Regions from separate parts of the Streptomyces sp. NPDC041940 genome, predicted to be linked through region 3. Evidence: riboswitches for the same ligand, from Rfam matches in the RefSeq annotation. Region 3 holds a riboswitch; each other region holds the start of a gene.
What was found. A riboswitch is a leader RNA that binds a small molecule or an ion and turns the genes downstream of it on or off. The one in region 3 is predicted to bind cyclic di-AMP.
Positions count from the first base shown of each region.

Region 1: another riboswitch for cyclic di-AMP. It lies ahead of ACZ6I3_RS22930 (transglycosylase family protein); the one in region 3 lies ahead of ACZ6I3_RS34565 (transglycosylase SLT domain-containing protein).
Region 2: another riboswitch for cyclic di-AMP. It lies ahead of ACZ6I3_RS05925 (M23 family metallopeptidase); the one in region 3 lies ahead of ACZ6I3_RS34565 (transglycosylase SLT domain-containing protein).

Region 1 is NZ_JBVJBP010000013.1:179,644-184,833, forward strand. Features, by position in the region: gene ACZ6I3_RS22920 (cytochrome P450 family protein) at 1-459, shown strand, start outside; gene ACZ6I3_RS22925 (transglycosylase family protein) at 608-1,576, shown strand; cyclic di-AMP (ydaO/yuaA leader) riboswitch at 1,805-1,971, shown strand; gene ACZ6I3_RS22930 (transglycosylase family protein) at 1,976-2,677, shown strand; gene eno (phosphopyruvate hydratase) at 2,961-4,241, shown strand; gene ACZ6I3_RS22940 (FtsB family cell division protein) at 4,362-4,838, shown strand; gene ACZ6I3_RS22945 (DUF501 domain-containing protein) at 4,904-5,190, shown strand, end outside.
Region 2 is NZ_JBVJBP010000002.1:281,187-286,376, forward strand. Features, by position in the region: gene ACZ6I3_RS05920 (alpha-galactosidase) at 1-1,711, shown strand, start outside; cyclic di-AMP (ydaO/yuaA leader) riboswitch at 2,024-2,180, shown strand; gene ACZ6I3_RS05925 (M23 family metallopeptidase) at 2,185-3,108, shown strand; gene ACZ6I3_RS05930 (DUF6250 domain-containing protein) at 3,287-4,003, shown strand; gene ACZ6I3_RS05935 (SGNH/GDSL hydrolase family protein) at 4,149-4,934, shown strand; gene ACZ6I3_RS05940 (TetR/AcrR family transcriptional regulator) at 5,030-5,190, opposite strand, start outside.
Region 3 is NZ_JBVJBP010000028.1:21,210-26,399, reverse strand. Features, by position in the region: gene ACZ6I3_RS34570 (polyprenyl synthetase family protein) at 1-531, opposite strand, end outside; cyclic di-AMP (ydaO/yuaA leader) riboswitch at 1,038-1,212, shown strand; gene ACZ6I3_RS34565 (transglycosylase SLT domain-containing protein) at 1,216-1,983, shown strand; gene ACZ6I3_RS34560 (HAD family hydrolase) at 1,947-2,795, opposite strand; gene ACZ6I3_RS34555 (GNAT family N-acetyltransferase) at 2,982-4,052, shown strand; gene ACZ6I3_RS34550 (glycosyltransferase) at 4,094-5,190, shown strand, end outside.

The DNA.
Region 1 (5,190 bases), on a different contig from region 3:
GAGCAGCGCACCCGGCTCCAGGCGTCCATCGCCGCCGGAGAGAGAGGCCTCCTGGAGACCGGCGTCGAGGAACTCCTGCGCTTCGACGGCCCCGTCGAGCTCGCCACCTGGCGTTTCGCCACGCAGCCGCTCACCATCGGCGGGCAGCGCATCGAGGCCGGCGACCCGGTCCTCGTCGTGCTGGCCGCCGCGGACCGGGACCCGGAGCGGTTCGCCGATCCGGACGTGCTCGACCTCGCCCGCCGCGACAACCAGCACCTCGGATACGGCCACGGCGTCCACTACTGCCTCGGCGCCCCGCTGGCCCGCCTGGAGGGCCAGACCGCCCTCGCCACGCTCCTCACACGCCTCCCGGACCTGAGGCTCGCGGCCGACCCGGCCGAGCTGAGGTGGCGCGGCGGCCTGATCATGCGCGGGCTGCGCACGCTGCCGGTGGAGTTCACACCCGCACAGAGGTGACACACCGTCAGGCTTGTGATCTTCACGTGATCTACGCGGCATTAACTTGTGACAAGTGATCGTCTGCCTATACGTTCACCCATCATCAGTGCGGCCCGGGAAAACCTGCGGAGCGCTGGTCACTGCTGTCTTCGCGAAAGGTCTCCGTATGCTCTCCGGGAACGGTCGGCACCGTCGCCCCCGCCAGGCTCCGGCTCTCCTCGTCGCGGCCGGAGTGACCGGCTCCGCCATCGCGATCCCGCTCCTCGGAGCCACCGGCGCCAGCGCGGCCGACGGCACGACCTGGGACCGGATCGCGGACTGCGAGACCGGCGGCGCCTGGAGCCAGAACAGCGGCAACGGCTACTTCGGCGGCCTGCAGTTGTCGCAGGAGGACTGGGAGAACAACGGCGGGCTCGACTACGCCCCGAGCGCCGACCTGGCCAGCCGTTCCCAGCAGATAGCCGTGGCCGAGAGAATCCTCGCCGACCAGGGAGCCGGCGCCTGGCGCACCTGCGGGCTGCTCTCCGGCCTCGAGCAGGACAAGAACTCGTCCGGCTCGGACGGCTCGTCCGACTCATCTGATTCGTCGGATTCATCCGGATTGCTCGACTCGCTCGGGTCGTCCCCCTCGTCGTCCGGCTCGTCGTCTTCCGGCGAGTCGTCGACCTCGAAGGACGAATCCACCAAGTCCGACAAGTCGCCCGACTCCGAGGATTCCGCCTCGGGGGACCAGGAGCCCGACAGCTCCCCCTCGGCGACGCCCGAGCCTGGCAAGTCCGACAACTCGCGGCAGGACGACGACTCTTCGGCGTCCGCCGAGACCGACACCGGCTCCGGCCGCCATCGCGGCCCCAGCGCCGACGAGACCCCCGCGTCCGAGAGCGGCCGCGCGGGCGAGTCCACCGGTCGTCACGCCTCGCGCGACGACCGCGGCGACGAGGGCTCCGGTGACTCGTCGGAGGGCGCCTACATCGTGGGGATCGGTGACAGCCTCTGGTCCATCGCCGACTCCCTTGACATCACCGGCGGATGGCACGAGCTCTACGACGGCAACAAGAAGGCCGTCGGTGCCGACCCGGACCTCATCCGCCCCGGTGAGAAGCTCACGGTAGAGGGCGAAGCGGACGGGAAGTAGCGGTTCGGGCAGTGCGGAAACGGGGGTGGAAGTCGCCCCGAAACCGCGCGAGTTCGCGTCATGTTTCGCGGCGAATGTCCCGTTTGGTGCCCGTGAGAGATAGATCTCAGAAGCCCTGATCGTCTTTGAAATTCGGCGGATCGCGTGGCTACGGTCGGGACCGCTCGTCACCACGAGCCCCGGCTGCCGCAACGCCGAATCCTGCCAGCGGCCGTACGGGAACAGTCGTCGCGTCAAGCGCCGTAGGCAGGAGCGGGGGACCCAAGGTAGGTGCCCGACCGGCCAGTTGCGCCGGAAGGGCTTGGGGTGAAGCCGTGTCCCGGGAGGGACGCGGCCGGGCAACTCAACCGGCCCGAACCCGACAGCTCACCTCGCAGGCGTCGGTGAGGGGATCCTTCCATGCTGTTTTCCAGCAAGGGCAAGCACCGTCGTCCGTCCAAGGCCAGCCGTGCCATCGCCGTCGCCGGTGTCACCGGTGCCGCTGTCGCCGCCCCGCTGATGGCGGCCGGCGGCGCCTCCGCCGCCACCGCCTCCGAGTGGGACGCCGTCGCCCAGTGCGAGGCCGGCGGCAACTGGTCCATCAACACCGGCAACGGCTACTACGGCGGTCTGCAGTTCTCCGCCTCCACCTGGTCCGGCTACGGCGGCACCAAGTACGCCGCCACCGCCGACCAGGCCACCAAGGCGCAGCAGATCGAGATCGGCGAGAAGGTCCTCGCGGGTCAGGGCAAGGGTGCCTGGCCGGTCTGCGGCAAGGGCCTGTCGAACGCCAGCGGCGGCGGCTCCTCCTCGAACGACTCCGGCGACTCCGGCAGCTCCTCGCAGCAGAGCGAGCAGAGCACCGAGTCCCGCGAGACCCAGCAGCAGCCGGCCTCCCGCTCCGACGAGCGTCCGGCCGCCAAGAAGACCGTCACCACCCCGACCGGCAAGAAGGTCAAGAAGGGCGACGGCGAGTACAAGGTGGCCAAGGGCGACACCCTGAGCTCGATCGCGGCGGACAAGAAGGTCGAGGGCGGCTGGGAGAAGCTGTTCCAGCTGAACAAGGACATCGTCGAGGACGCCAACCTCATCTACCCGGGCCAGCAGCTGCACCTGAAGTAAGCAGCGGCCCTCCGCCCCTCAGGGGGCGGCCCCCGTCCCCACGGGCTCCCCGCTCCGGTGCGTCTTCCCCCCGTACGCACCGGGGCGGGGTTTTTTCTGCCGGTCTTTGCGTTCCGGCTTTGTTCCGTTCGGAAACAATTTACTCTCGGTTCTGTCCATGGGGTGGGCGACCCGGTGGCCGATCGGCCCGAGCCGGTTAGGCTCATGTCGCGAGCCACCACGGCCCGCACCTCGCCGGGTCCCCGCGGCCCGCGTACCCGCGTCACATAAGAAGGAGATGCTCGTGCCGTCCATCGACGTCGTCGTAGCCCGGGAAATCCTGGACTCCCGAGGCAACCCCACGGTCGAGGTCGAGGTCGGCCTCGACGACGGCAGCACCGGTCGTGCCGCCGTCCCGTCCGGCGCCTCCACGGGCGCCTTCGAGGCCATCGAGCTGCGTGACGGCGACTCGAACCGCTACCTCGGCAAGGGTGTGGAGAAGGCCGTCCTCGCGGTCATCGAGCAGATCGGCCCGGAGCTCGTCGGCTACGACGCCACCGAGCAGCGCCTGATCGACCAGGCGATGTTCGACCTGGACGCCACCGACAACAAGGGCTCCCTCGGCGCCAACGCCATCCTCGGCGTCTCCCTCGCCGTCGCCCACGCCGCCTCCGAGGCCAGCGACCTGCCGCTGTTCCGCTACCTGGGCGGCCCGAACGCGCACCTGCTCCCGGTGCCGATGATGAACATCCTGAACGGCGGCTCGCACGCCGACTCCAACGTGGACATCCAGGAGTTCATGATCGCCCCGATCGGCGCGGAGTCCTTCTCCGAGGCCCTGCGCTGGGGCGCCGAGGTCTACCACACGCTGAAGAAGGTCCTGAAGAGCAAGGGCCTGGCCACCGGCCTCGGCGACGAGGGCGGCTTCGCCCCGAACCTCGGCTCCAACCGCGAGGCCCTCGACCTCATCCTCGAGGCGATCAAGGAGGCCGGCTACACCCCCGGCGAGCAGATCGCCCTCGCCCTCGACGTGGCCGCGTCCGAGTTCTACAAGGACGGCGCCTACACCTTCGAGGGCAAGACCCGCTCCGCCGCCGAGATGACCGAGTACTACGCCGAGCTCGTCGACGCGTACCCGCTCGTCTCCATCGAGGACCCGCTGTTCGAGGATGACTGGGACGGCTGGAAGGTCCTCACCGAGAAGCTCGGCGACAAGGTCCAGATCGTCGGCGACGACCTGTTCGTCACCAACCCCGAGCGCCTCGCCCGCGGCATCGACGAGAACGCCGCCAACGCCCTGCTGGTCAAGGTCAACCAGATCGGCTCGCTGACCGAGACCCTGGACGCCGTCGAGCTGGCCCAGCGCAACGGCTTCAAGTGCATGATGTCCCACCGCTCCGGCGAGACCGAGGACGTCACCATCGCCGACCTGGCCGTCGCCACCAACTGCGGCCAGATCAAGACCGGCGCCCCGGCCCGCTCCGAGCGCGTCGCCAAGTACAACCAGCTGCTGCGCATCGAGGAGATCCTCGACGACGCGGCGGTCTACGCCGGCCGCAGCGCCTTCCCGCGCTTCAAGGGCTGACCCGGGTGACCCGTTAAGGGTCAAGCCTGAGCCAGTCGTACGTACGTCCCCGTACTCGGTCCCGTACCGTGTCCGGGGACGTACGCGCGTCGGACGGTGGAGCGGGAGAGCGGGGAGACCATGGCCGTGAAGGACCGGGACCGTTTCTCCACCGCGACCAGGATCCGGCTGCTCGGCGAGCAGACCGCGGCCCGGGTCTACCGCTCCCAGACCCGGCGCCAGGCCCGCCGCTCCCGGCTGACCGGCCGGGCCGCGCTGCTCGCCCTGGTGATGTGCACGCTGATCGTGGCGCTGGCCTACCCGATGCGGGAGTACGTCTCCCAGCGCGCCGAGATCGACGACCTCCAGCGCGAACAGCAGCAGGCCCGGCAGCGTGTCGAACGGCTGCGCGACCAGAAGGCGCGCTGGCAGGACGACGCGTACGCGGAACAGCAGATCCGGCAGCGGTTGCACTACGTCATGCCGGGGGAGACGGGATTCATCGTCGTCGACCCGCACGCGGCGCGGCAGTCGCACGCCGTGCTCGGGACGGCCGACCGCCCCTGGTACGCCAACGTGTGGGACGGCGTCGACAAGTCCGACGCCTCCGACCGATGATTCCGGAGACCCAGCCGGTCGTCCGACTCATATCTGACTCAAAGAAAGACAGCCTGAAGACAGTCATGGAAACGCCCCCGCCGACCACCCCGCGCACCGAGCCCACCGACGCGGACGTCGAGGCCTTCAAGCAGCAGCTCGGTCGGCCCCCGCGCGGTCTGCGCGCGATCGCGCACCGGTGCCCGTGCGGGCAGCCCGACGTCGTCGAGACGGCACCCCGGCTGCCGGACGGAACGCCGTTCCCGACGCTGTACTACCTGACGTGCCCGCGCGCCGCCTCGGCCATCGGCACGCTGGAGGCGAACGGCGTGATGAAGGAGATGACCGAGCGGCTGGCCTCGGACCCGGAGCT
Region 2 (5,190 bases), on a different contig from region 3:
GCGCTCCGCGGCCGATGTCGTCGAGCGCTGGGTGACCCTGGAGAACCACGGACCGTCCGTCGAGGTGCTGCGCGCCGACTCCGCCACCTGGACCCTGCCCGACCGCGACACCTGGCGGCTGTCCCAGCTGCACGGCCGCTGGGGCGCCGAGTCCCGGCTGACGCGCTCGGCCCTCACCTACGGCGAGAAGATCATCGGCAGCCGCCGCGGCCACACCTCCCACCAGCATCTGCCCTGGGTCGCCCTCGACACCGACGCGACCGAGGAGCGCGGGGAGGTCTACGGCTGCGCCCTGGGCTGGTCCGGGTCCTGGCGGATGTCGGTGGCCCAACTCCCGGACGCGCGCGTGCAGATCACCGGCGGGGCCGGGTACGACGACTCGGGCCTGCTGACGCTGGACACGGGCGAGTCGTACACGACCCCCGTCTTCGCCGGGCTCTGGAGCGACGGCGGCTTCGGCGGGGCGAGCCGCGCCTGGCACGCCTACCAGCGGACCCACGTCGTCCCGGACGCGGACCGGGACCGCCCGGTGCTGTTCAACTCCTGGGAGGCCACCGAGTTCGACATCTCCGAGGAGCAGCAGCGGGCGCTCGCCGAGCGGGCCGCCGGCATGGGCGTGGAGCTGTTCGTGGTCGACGACGGCTGGTTCGGGGCCCGGACCAGCGACCGCGCCGGACTCGGTGACTGGACGCCCAACCCCGACCGCTTCCCCGGCGGCCTGAAGCCGCTCGCCGACCATGTGCACGGCCTCGGCATGCGGTTCGGGATCTGGGTCGAGCCGGAGATGGTCAACGCGGACAGCGACCTGTACCGCGCACACCCCGACTGGGTGCAGTACCAACCCGGACGAAAGCGGACGGAATTCCGCAATCAGCTCGTGCTGAACCTCGCCCGCGAGGACGTCCAGGAGTATCTGTGGGAGCAGCTCGACGGGCTGCTCTCCAGCGCGCCGATCGACTACGTCAAGTGGGACTTCAACCGCTGCTTCAGTGACGCCGGCTGGCCGGACGACCCCTACCCGCAGCGGCTCTGGGTCGACCACGTGCGCGCCCTGTACGCCCTGCTGGACCGGCTGCGGGCGGCCCACCCCGGGGTGGCCTTCGAGTCCTGCTCGGGCGGCGGCGGCCGGATCGACCTCGGGGTGCTGGGCCGCACGGACCAGGTGTGGACCTCCGACAACACCGACCCGCTCGACCGGCTCGCCATCCAGCACGGCTTCAGTCAGATCCATCCGGCCCGGGTCATGGCCGCGTGGGTCACCGACAGCCCGAACGCCATGCTCAACCAGCGGGCCAGCTCCCTGCGGTTCCGGTTCGTCAGCGCCATGGCCGGGGTGCTCGGGGTGGGCGGCGACCTCACGCGGTGGACGGCGGAGGAGCTCGCCGAGGCGCGCGAGTGGGTGGGGCTCTACAAGGAGATCCGGCCCGTGGTGCAGCGCGGCGACCTGTACCGGCTGCGGCCCCCGGAGGGCGGCCTGAGCGCGGTGCAGTACGTCCTCGGCGACGAGGCCGTCGTCCTGGCCTGGCTCCAGGCGCAGCGCTACGGCGAGCCCGTTCCGGCGCTCCGGCTGCGGGGCCTCGACCCGGCAGCGACGTACGAATGCCTCGAAACGGGCGAAGTTCACCGAGGGGCCGTACTGGCGCATCACGGGCTGCGGGTCGGCCTGCGCGGGGACCTGGATGCCGCGGTCGTCCGCCTTAAGCGCAAGTAGCCCTTCTGTCCGAATAAGGAACTTAAGGTGTTTCGGCATAACGTGCCCCGATCGTAAAGGAGATGAGGTCGGGGTGCGTGACCATCGTCATATTCGTGACGATGCGTTGTCGTCATGTTCACGTAATTCTTGCGCTATTCAGGGGCATTGCGGAAAAACAGAGATCGGAAATCCACGCTCGGTGACGGGAAATGTGCCGACGCGTCAAGAGAACCGCCCTCACAGGGAACCGCAAGCTTGTCCCATTGCGTCTCGGTCGCTTACGTTCCACACCAATCCGGACGGACGCCTAATCCTGCCGCCGCCCGGAGCCCCACACACTCACCCGTGTATGGCAGGAGCGGGGGACCCACAGGTACGACGCCTGTTCCGGTTCCCGGAACGGCTTGGGGTTCAGCCGCACTTCGGCGCGGCCGGGCATCTCCAGCCCGCACCCGACAGCTCACCTCGCAGGCGCCGGAGAGGAATTCGCCATGCCCGCGAAGGGTAAGCACCGCCGCCCGAAGTCCCAGCGTTTCACCCGCTCCATCGCCGTCGCCGGAACCGGCGGGGCCGCCCTCGCCCTTCCGCTCATGGGTGCCGCCGGCGCCCACGCCGCCACCCCGCAGTCGGCTCCGGAAAAGGCCGTGCAGTCCGCTCCGGCACCCGAGAAGAAGGCAGCCGAAAAGGCCACGGGCGCCCACACGTACACAGTGAAGGCCGGCGACTATCTCGCGAAGATCGCCGACGACCAGCACGTCAGCGGCGGCTGGAAGAAGCTCTACAGCGACAACCGTGACGCCGTCGGCTCCGACCCGTCGATGATCCACCCGGGTCTGAAGCTCTCGGTCGGCGAGAAGGCGGCGAGCGCGCCCAAGACGCAGTCGTCCGCGCCCAAGGCGGCCGAGAAGCCGAAGGCGTCGGCTGAGAAGTCGGCCGCCACCGAGTCGTCCGCGAAGGCCGACACCGCCGCGAAGCCCGCCGCCGCCAAGCCGGCCGCCGAGGCCACCGGCTTCAGCCTCCCGGTGGACGGAGCCGGCGTCGGCACCCCGTACCACATGTCCGGCAGTATGTGGTCCAGCGGCTACCACACCGGTGTCGACTTCGTCGTCCCGACCGGCACCTCCCTCAAGGCCGTCGGCGCGGGCACGGTCGTCTCCGCCGGCTGGGGCGGCGCGTACGGCAACCAGGTCGTCATCCAGCTCGAGGACGGCAAGTACGCGCAGTACGCCCACCTGTCCCAGCTCTCCGTCTCGGCCGGCCAGACCGTGACGGCCGGGCAGCAGGTCGGCCTGTCCGGTGCGACCGGCAACGTGACCGGACCGCACCTGCACTTCGAGATCCGCACCACGCCGGACTACGGCTCGGACGTGGACCCGGTCGCCTACCTGCGCTCGCACGGCGTCTCCGTGGGCTGACCGATCGCACGACCACCTGCCTGACACGCGGCCGAAGGCCGGACCCCGATCCCCGGGTCCGGCCTTCGGTGTGTGCGGGCGTCGAACGCCCTTCGCCTCAAGGGATCGACAGGATGCGGCAGTTGGGACACAGTGATCCCGTCGTTAGCGCAAGCGCTTTCCGAAGGAGCTGTGTCCCGTGCCGACCACCCGGAGAACGTTCGGAGCCCTGGCCGCCGGAGCCGCCCTGGCCGCCCTCGCCCCGACGGCGACCGCGAACGCCGCACCCCGCCACCGTCGCCTCATCGCCCACGACGACTTCTGCCACGGCCTCGCCCAGTGGGCGACCGAGCTCCAGAACGGCGGCACCGTCACGGCCTCACGCGGCGTCCTGGACATCGACGTGCCGAGCGGAGCGACCGTCTGGTTCCGGCGGCGCCTCGAAGGACCGTACGTCCTCGAGTACACCGCCACGCCCGTCTCCGAGGGCGGGGCCAACGACCGGGTCTCGGACCTCAACAACTTCTGGAACGCCACCGACGTCCGCTCCCCGGACGACCTCTTCGCGACACCGCGTGGCGGGGCGCTGGAGGAGTACGACCACCTGACGACGTACTACGCCGGGTACGGCGCCAACTACAACACCACGACCCGGCTGCGGCGTTACGTCGGCCAGGCCGGTGTGCGTCCCCTGATCCACGACTACACCCGGCCGCTGCTGGTCCCGGGCGAACCGAACCGGGTCCGGATCGTCTCCGACGGGTCGACGGTGCGCTGGTGGAACAACGGGCGGCTCGTCTTCGACCACACCGACCCACAGCCGTACACGAGCGGGCACTTCGCCTTCCGAACCGTGTGGAGTCACTTCCGGATCGCGGGCTTCCGGGTCTGGCGACTGACCCCGCAACATTCCTGACGGACGGCCTATTCCGGAGTTGGCGAACCCTTTAGGAGTGGCTTATCTCACCGCCCGTCAACCCTTTCCTACGGTCGCGTAGGTCACATTCGAGGGTGAAGTATGAGCTGCTGTGGCAGACGATTCGAAGAGTTACAGCAGAGCAGTGATCGGGTCGTACGTGGCGGTGGGGGACAGCTTCACCGAGGGCGTCGGCGATCCCGGCCCCGAAGGGGCGTTCGTCGGCTGGGCCGACCGGTTCGCCGTGCTGCTCGCCGACCGCAGGCCCGAAGGCGACTTCCGGTACACCAACCTCGCCGTACGCGGAAAACTCCTCGACCAGATCGTGGCGAACCAGCTTCCGAGGGCCGTCGACATGGCCCCGGACCTCGTCTCCTTCTGCGCCGGGGGCAACGACATCATCCGGCCCGGCACCGACCCGGACGAGGTGGCCGAGCGGTTCGAGCGGGCCATCGCCCAGCTGGCCGCGGTGGCCGGCACGGTGATGGTGACGACCGGGTTCGACACCCGTGGCGTGCCCGTGCTCAAACATCTGCGCGGCAAGATCGCCACGTACAACGGGCATGTCAGGGCCATCGCCGACCGGTACGGCTGCCCGGTGCTCGACCTGTGGTCCCTGCGCAGTGTCCAGGACCGCCGGGCCTGGGACGCCGACCGGCTGCACCTGTCGCCCGACGGGCACACCCGCGTGGCGCTCCGCGCGGGGCAGGTGCTCGGCCTGGAGGTGCCGGCCGACCCCGAGCAGGAGTGGCCCCCGCTGCCGCCCCGCGGCACCCTCGACGTCCGGCGGGACGATGTCCACTGGGCGCGGGAGTTCCTGGTGCCGTGGATCGGGCGCCGGTTGCGCGGGGAGTCGTCGGGGGACCATGTGACGGCCAAGGGGGCGCTGTCGCCGGAGGACATCAGGATGCGGATCGGGGCGGTGGCGTAGCGCCTGCGGTCTCGTCGTGGGTCGGGGCCGTGCCGGGGGGTGCGGGTTCGCGCAGCCGCGCAACGCCCCGGGCCCCGGCACCAACGCCGCATACCCTACGGCGAGGTCGACGTGGCCGACCGTAGGCCCAGTTCGCGGGACAGCGCGTCCTCCACCCACTCCTGCGCCCGCGCCCGCGGCACCGCGCCCTCGTAGGACGTCAGCTGGACGGCGAGCCCGTCGAGCAGGGCGGTGAGGCGCAGGGCCGTGCCGTGCG
Region 3 (5,190 bases):
GCCCAGCACGTCCAGATAGTGCTCGACGGGGTCGCGGCCGTCCTGCGGTCCGGCCGTCTCCAGGATCTGTCCGGTCACCAGCCGTTCGAACGCCTCGGCCTGCACCCGCACCGCCTCGGGGCCGAGGTCGGCCAGGGTGTGCGAGGCACGGGCGAAGAGGAAGTCGCCGGTGAGGACCGCGACGGAGTTGCCCCAGCGGGTGTTCGCGCTCGCCACCCCGCGGCGCACCGTCGCCTCGTCCATCACGTCGTCGTGGTACAGCGTGGCGAGGTGGGTCAGCTCCACGACGACGGCCGACGGCACGATCCCGGGCGCGTACCGGTCACCGAACTGGGCGGACAGCATCACGAGCAGCGGACGGAACCGCTTGCCACCGGCCCGCACCAGGTGCTGGGCGGCCTCCGTGATGAAGGGCACCTCGCTCTTGGTGGCCTCGAACAAGCCTTCCTCGACAGCCGCCAACCCGGCCTGGACATCGGCTTCCAGAGCCTGGTCCCGCACGCTCAGCCCGAACGGCCCGACGTCGGTCACGAGGGGTCTCCTGTCTGCTGTGTCTGCCGGTGATTACGCGGATTGTCGATAGGTCGCTGCCATCACTCGAGTCAGCGTATCCGGTCACGTTTCGATCACCGCCAGCGCCCATGGTTACAGGCCGGGTGGTATCTGATCACGACCGTTATGTTTTCGATCAGCTCATAAGAACAGACATTTATCGACTTACCAGGAGGTAGTGAGATATACACGATTTGCCATGACGATTGAGCAAATTCCCATTGGCGGTAATTGCCCCACAGGCTCGTGATCAGTGAGTTGAGTCACGTTAACCCCTGTGCCGCGCCACCCGGGCATCGACCCGTACCCCCTTCAGCCGAACGCCAGTTGAACCTTGCCTGTCGCAAAGGATCAAGCGGGCCAAATGCCCCCGACCAAGGTCAACCGCGCGATATGTGACTCCGGTGCTTGTTCCCGACATGTGCTTTCGCATACGTTCCCGGCCTGTCCGGCGGACGCCGAATCCTGCCACCGCCCGGACCCCCACAACGAACCGACTCACTCACGCAGGGCAGGAGCGGGGGACCCAGGTAAGTCGCCGGTCCGCACAGCGGCACGGCTCGGGGTGAAGCCGCGCACGGCAGTACACCGCCGTACGCGGCCGGGCACCTCCCGGCCCGAACCCGACAGCTCACCTCGCAGGCGCCGGAGAGGAATTTCGCCATGGCCGGACGAGGCAAGCACCGTCGCCCCAGAACCAACCCGCTCTCCCGAGGTGTCGCCATCGCGGGCACCGGCGGAGCGGCACTCACCCTCCCGCTCCTCGGAGCCACCTACGCGAGCGCCGCCGAGGCGCCGCAGAGCGCACCCGCCGTCGCACAGTCCGTGCAGCGGGCCGCCCAGCCCAAGTCGCTCACGTACACCGTGGCCAAGGGCGACACCCTCTACCGCATCGCGGACAAGTACGACGTCGCGGGCGGCTGGAAGAAGCTCTACAAGGACAACCGCTCCGCCATCGGCGACAGCCCGAAGCTGATCCACCCGGGTCTGAAGCTGAAGGTGTCGACGACCAAGGCCGCCGCCGCCCCGAAGAAGGCGGCCAAGCCGGCCGCCGCGGCCAAGCCGGCCGGTGGCGTCGCCAAGGTCACCCAGGCCTCCGCCAAGACCTACGCCGACAACCTCGACGGTTGGATCCGCGAGGCGCTGGACATCATGGCGCAGAAGGGCATCCCGGGGTCGTACGACGGCATCCACCGCAACGTCATGCGCGAGTCGTCCGGCAACCCCCAGGCGATCAACAACTGGGACTCCAACGCGGTCAAGGGCACCCCGTCCAAGGGCCTGCTCCAGACCATCGACCCGACCTTCCAGGCCTACCACGTGGACGGCACGTCGTGGGACCCGTACGACCCGGTCGCCAACATCACGGCGGCCTGCAACTACGCGGCCGACCGCTACGGCTCGATCGACAACGTCAACGGCCCGTACTGATCCGCCCGGCCCAGCAGTCGCTCGAGGACGACGGCGATGCCGTCGTCCTCGTTCGACAGGGTGATCTCGTCGGCCACGGCCTTGAGTTCGGGATGGGCGTTCGCCATCGCGACGCCATGGGCGGCCCAGTCGAACATCGGGATGTCGTTGGGCATGTCACCGAAGGCGATGGTGTCCGCCGGCCGCAGCCCCAGATGCTCGGCCGCCAGCGCCAGGCCCGTCGCCTTGGTGACGCCGCACGGCTGGAGCTCTACCGTGCCGGGCCCCGACATCGTCACCGTCGCCAGTGAGCCGACCACCGAACGGGCCGTCGCCGCCAACTCGTCGTCCGTCAGGTAGGGATGGCGCAGCAGCACCTTGCTGATCGGCTCGCCCCACAGGTGGTCGCGCCGCTCGACCCGTACGGCCGGCAGGGTCGGGTGCGGCATCAGATAGCCCGGCTCGATGAGCGTGAGCCCGTCGACCCCGTCCTGGTCGACCGCGGCGTACACCTCCCCCACCTCGGCCTCGATCTTGCCGAGCGCGGTCTCCGCCAGTTCCCGGTCCAGGGTGATGGACCACAGCAGCCGGTCCGCGCCCGCGTCGTACACCTGCGCGCCCTGCCCGCACACCGCGAGCCCCGTGCAGCGGAGGTCGTCGAGGAGCGGTCGCACACGCGGCGCCGGCCGGCCCGTCACCACGAGGTGCTGCGCACCGGTGTCCACCACCCGCGCGAGTGCGGCGAGCGACCGGTCGGAGAGGGTGTCGTCGCCGCGCAGCAGCGTTCCGTCCAAGTCGGTGGCGATGAGTGAATATGCGATGGGTGCGGCCATGATCAGAGAATACGGACAGCGCGCCCGTTCGTTTCATCCCCCGGCGCACGCCGATTGCCCGGTTGAAGGCCTCTGTACCAGTTGGCAACAACATGGTCCGCTACCTACCGTCGGGGCCGTCTCGAGCGGTACCTTCCATGTGTCCAGGGGGGACTTGATCGGGGGGTCAGGTTGAGCAGTGGGCGCATTCGCGTGGCTGGGCCCGGGGAGCTCGGCGAAGGGGAGAAGGAGCGCTGGCGCGCACTGCGCGCTGCCTCCGAGGCACCGCGCAACCCCTTCATGGAACCGGAGTTCACCGAAGCCGTCGGCCTGGTGAGGCCGCGGGCACGGGTCGCGGTGGTGTACGAGGGTCTGGAGCCGGTCGGCTTCCTGCCCTACGAACGGGGCCCGTTGGGCCAGGGCCGGGCGATCGGGCTCGGCGTCTCGGACGCGCAGGGGGCGATCCTGCGGCCCGGCCTGGACCTGGACACGGTCCGGCTCCTCAAGGCCTGCTCGGTGTCGAGCTTCGCCTTCGACAACCTGGAGGCCGAGCAGCGGCTGTTCGTCCGGTACGCGGCCGAGGAGCACGCCACCTACGTCGTCGACGTGGAGAAGGGCTACGAGACGTACGAGTCGGTGCTGCGCGCCCAGTCGCCGAAGTTCCTGAAGACCACCCTGGCCAAGGAGCGCAAGCTGGGACGGCAGGCCGGCGAGACGCGGTTCGTGTTCGACGAACGCGACCCGGCCGCGCTGCGCACCCTCATGGAGTGGAAGTCGGCGCAGTACCGCAGGACGGGCCGGCAGGACCGCTTCGCACGGGAGTGGATCACCCGGCTCGTGGGACGGCTGGCCCGGACCCGGACACCGGAGTGCAACGGCACGCTGTCCGTGCTGTACGCCGGGGAGCGGCCCGTCGCCGCGCACTTCGGACTGCGCTCGGCATCCGTCCTGGCCTGCTGGTTCCCGGCCTACGACCCGGAGTTCGCGAAGTACTCGCCGGGTCTGGTGCTGCACCTGCGGATGGCCGAGGCGGCGGCCGCCGAGGGCATCGGCATGCTCGACCTGGGGCGGGGCGCGGCGGAGTACAAGGACGCGCTGAAGACGGGCGAACTGCCCGTGTACGAGGGTGCGGTGACGCGGCCGGGGGCGGGCGCGGCGCTGCACTGGCTGAGCCGCGAGCCGGCGCGCCGCGCGCACAGTTTCGTCCGGGGCAGGCCGCGGCTCGCGGCGCTGGCCGCGCGGACCCTGAAGGGCGCGGCCCGGCTGCGCCGTACCTGAGCACGAGTTCGTACCTGACACGAGTGGGGGGTGAGGGGCGCATGGCTCGTTCGTCGCGTGCGCGGGAGGAGATACGGCGGTTCCTGGACATCGGGGCGGTGCAGGTCGCTGAGCTGGATCTCGACGGCCTCGACGGTGACGAGGCCGTGCTCAGACCCGGGCCGGGGAGTCCGCCGGTGACGCACGGCGAGGTGTTCGTGCTGGTCCGCAGGGGTGGGCGGCCCGTGGGCACGCTGCTCGGGCGGGTGCCGGAGGGGGCGGACACGCGGGGGGTGCTGGCGGAGCGGGCGCGGGCGGAGTGTGCGCGAGCGGAATGTGCGCCCCTTTCTTCTCCTTCCGCGAGCGCGGACGCCGGTGCGCCCGGGGACGCGGGGTCTGCCGGGGAGCCTCCGTACGCCAGTGTCGTCGTCGCGACCCGGGAGCGGGCCGGGCAGCTGGCCCGCGCTCTGGACTCGCTGCTGGCGCAGGACCATCCACGGTTCGAGGTCGTCGTCGTCGACAACGCGCCCGTGACGGACGAGACGCGGGAGCTGGTCGAGCGGAAGTACGCCGAGCGCGTGCGGTACGTGTGCGAGCGGGTGCCCGGCCTCGCGGTCGCGCACAACGCGGGCCTCGCGGCCGTCCAGGGCGAGGTGGTCGCCTTCACCGACGACGACGTGGTCGCCGACCCGCGCTGGCTGACCGAGCTGACCACGCCCTTCGCCGCCGACGCCGGACTCGGCTGCACCACCGGGCTGATCCTGCCCGCGCGGCTGACGACCCCGGCCCAGGTGCTGCTGGAGAGCCACGGCGGCTTCGCGAAAGGCTTCACTCCAAGGACGTACGACCCGGCGCGTCCGCCGGTCGACGAACCGCTGTTCCCGTTCACGGCGGGGCGGTTCGGCTCCGGCGCCAACATGGCGTTCCGTACGGCGGTGCTGCGTTCCGTCGGCGGTTTCGACCCGGCCACCGGTGCCGGTACGGCCGCCCGGGGCGGCGACGACCTCTACGGCTTCGTCCGTGTCCTGGCCCAGGGGCACCGGCTGCGCTACACGCCGTCCGCGCTGGTGTGGCACCACCACCGGGAGACCTGGCGGGACCTGGAGACCCAGGCGTACGGCTACGGCGCCGGGCTCACCGCCTATCTGACCGCGGTGCT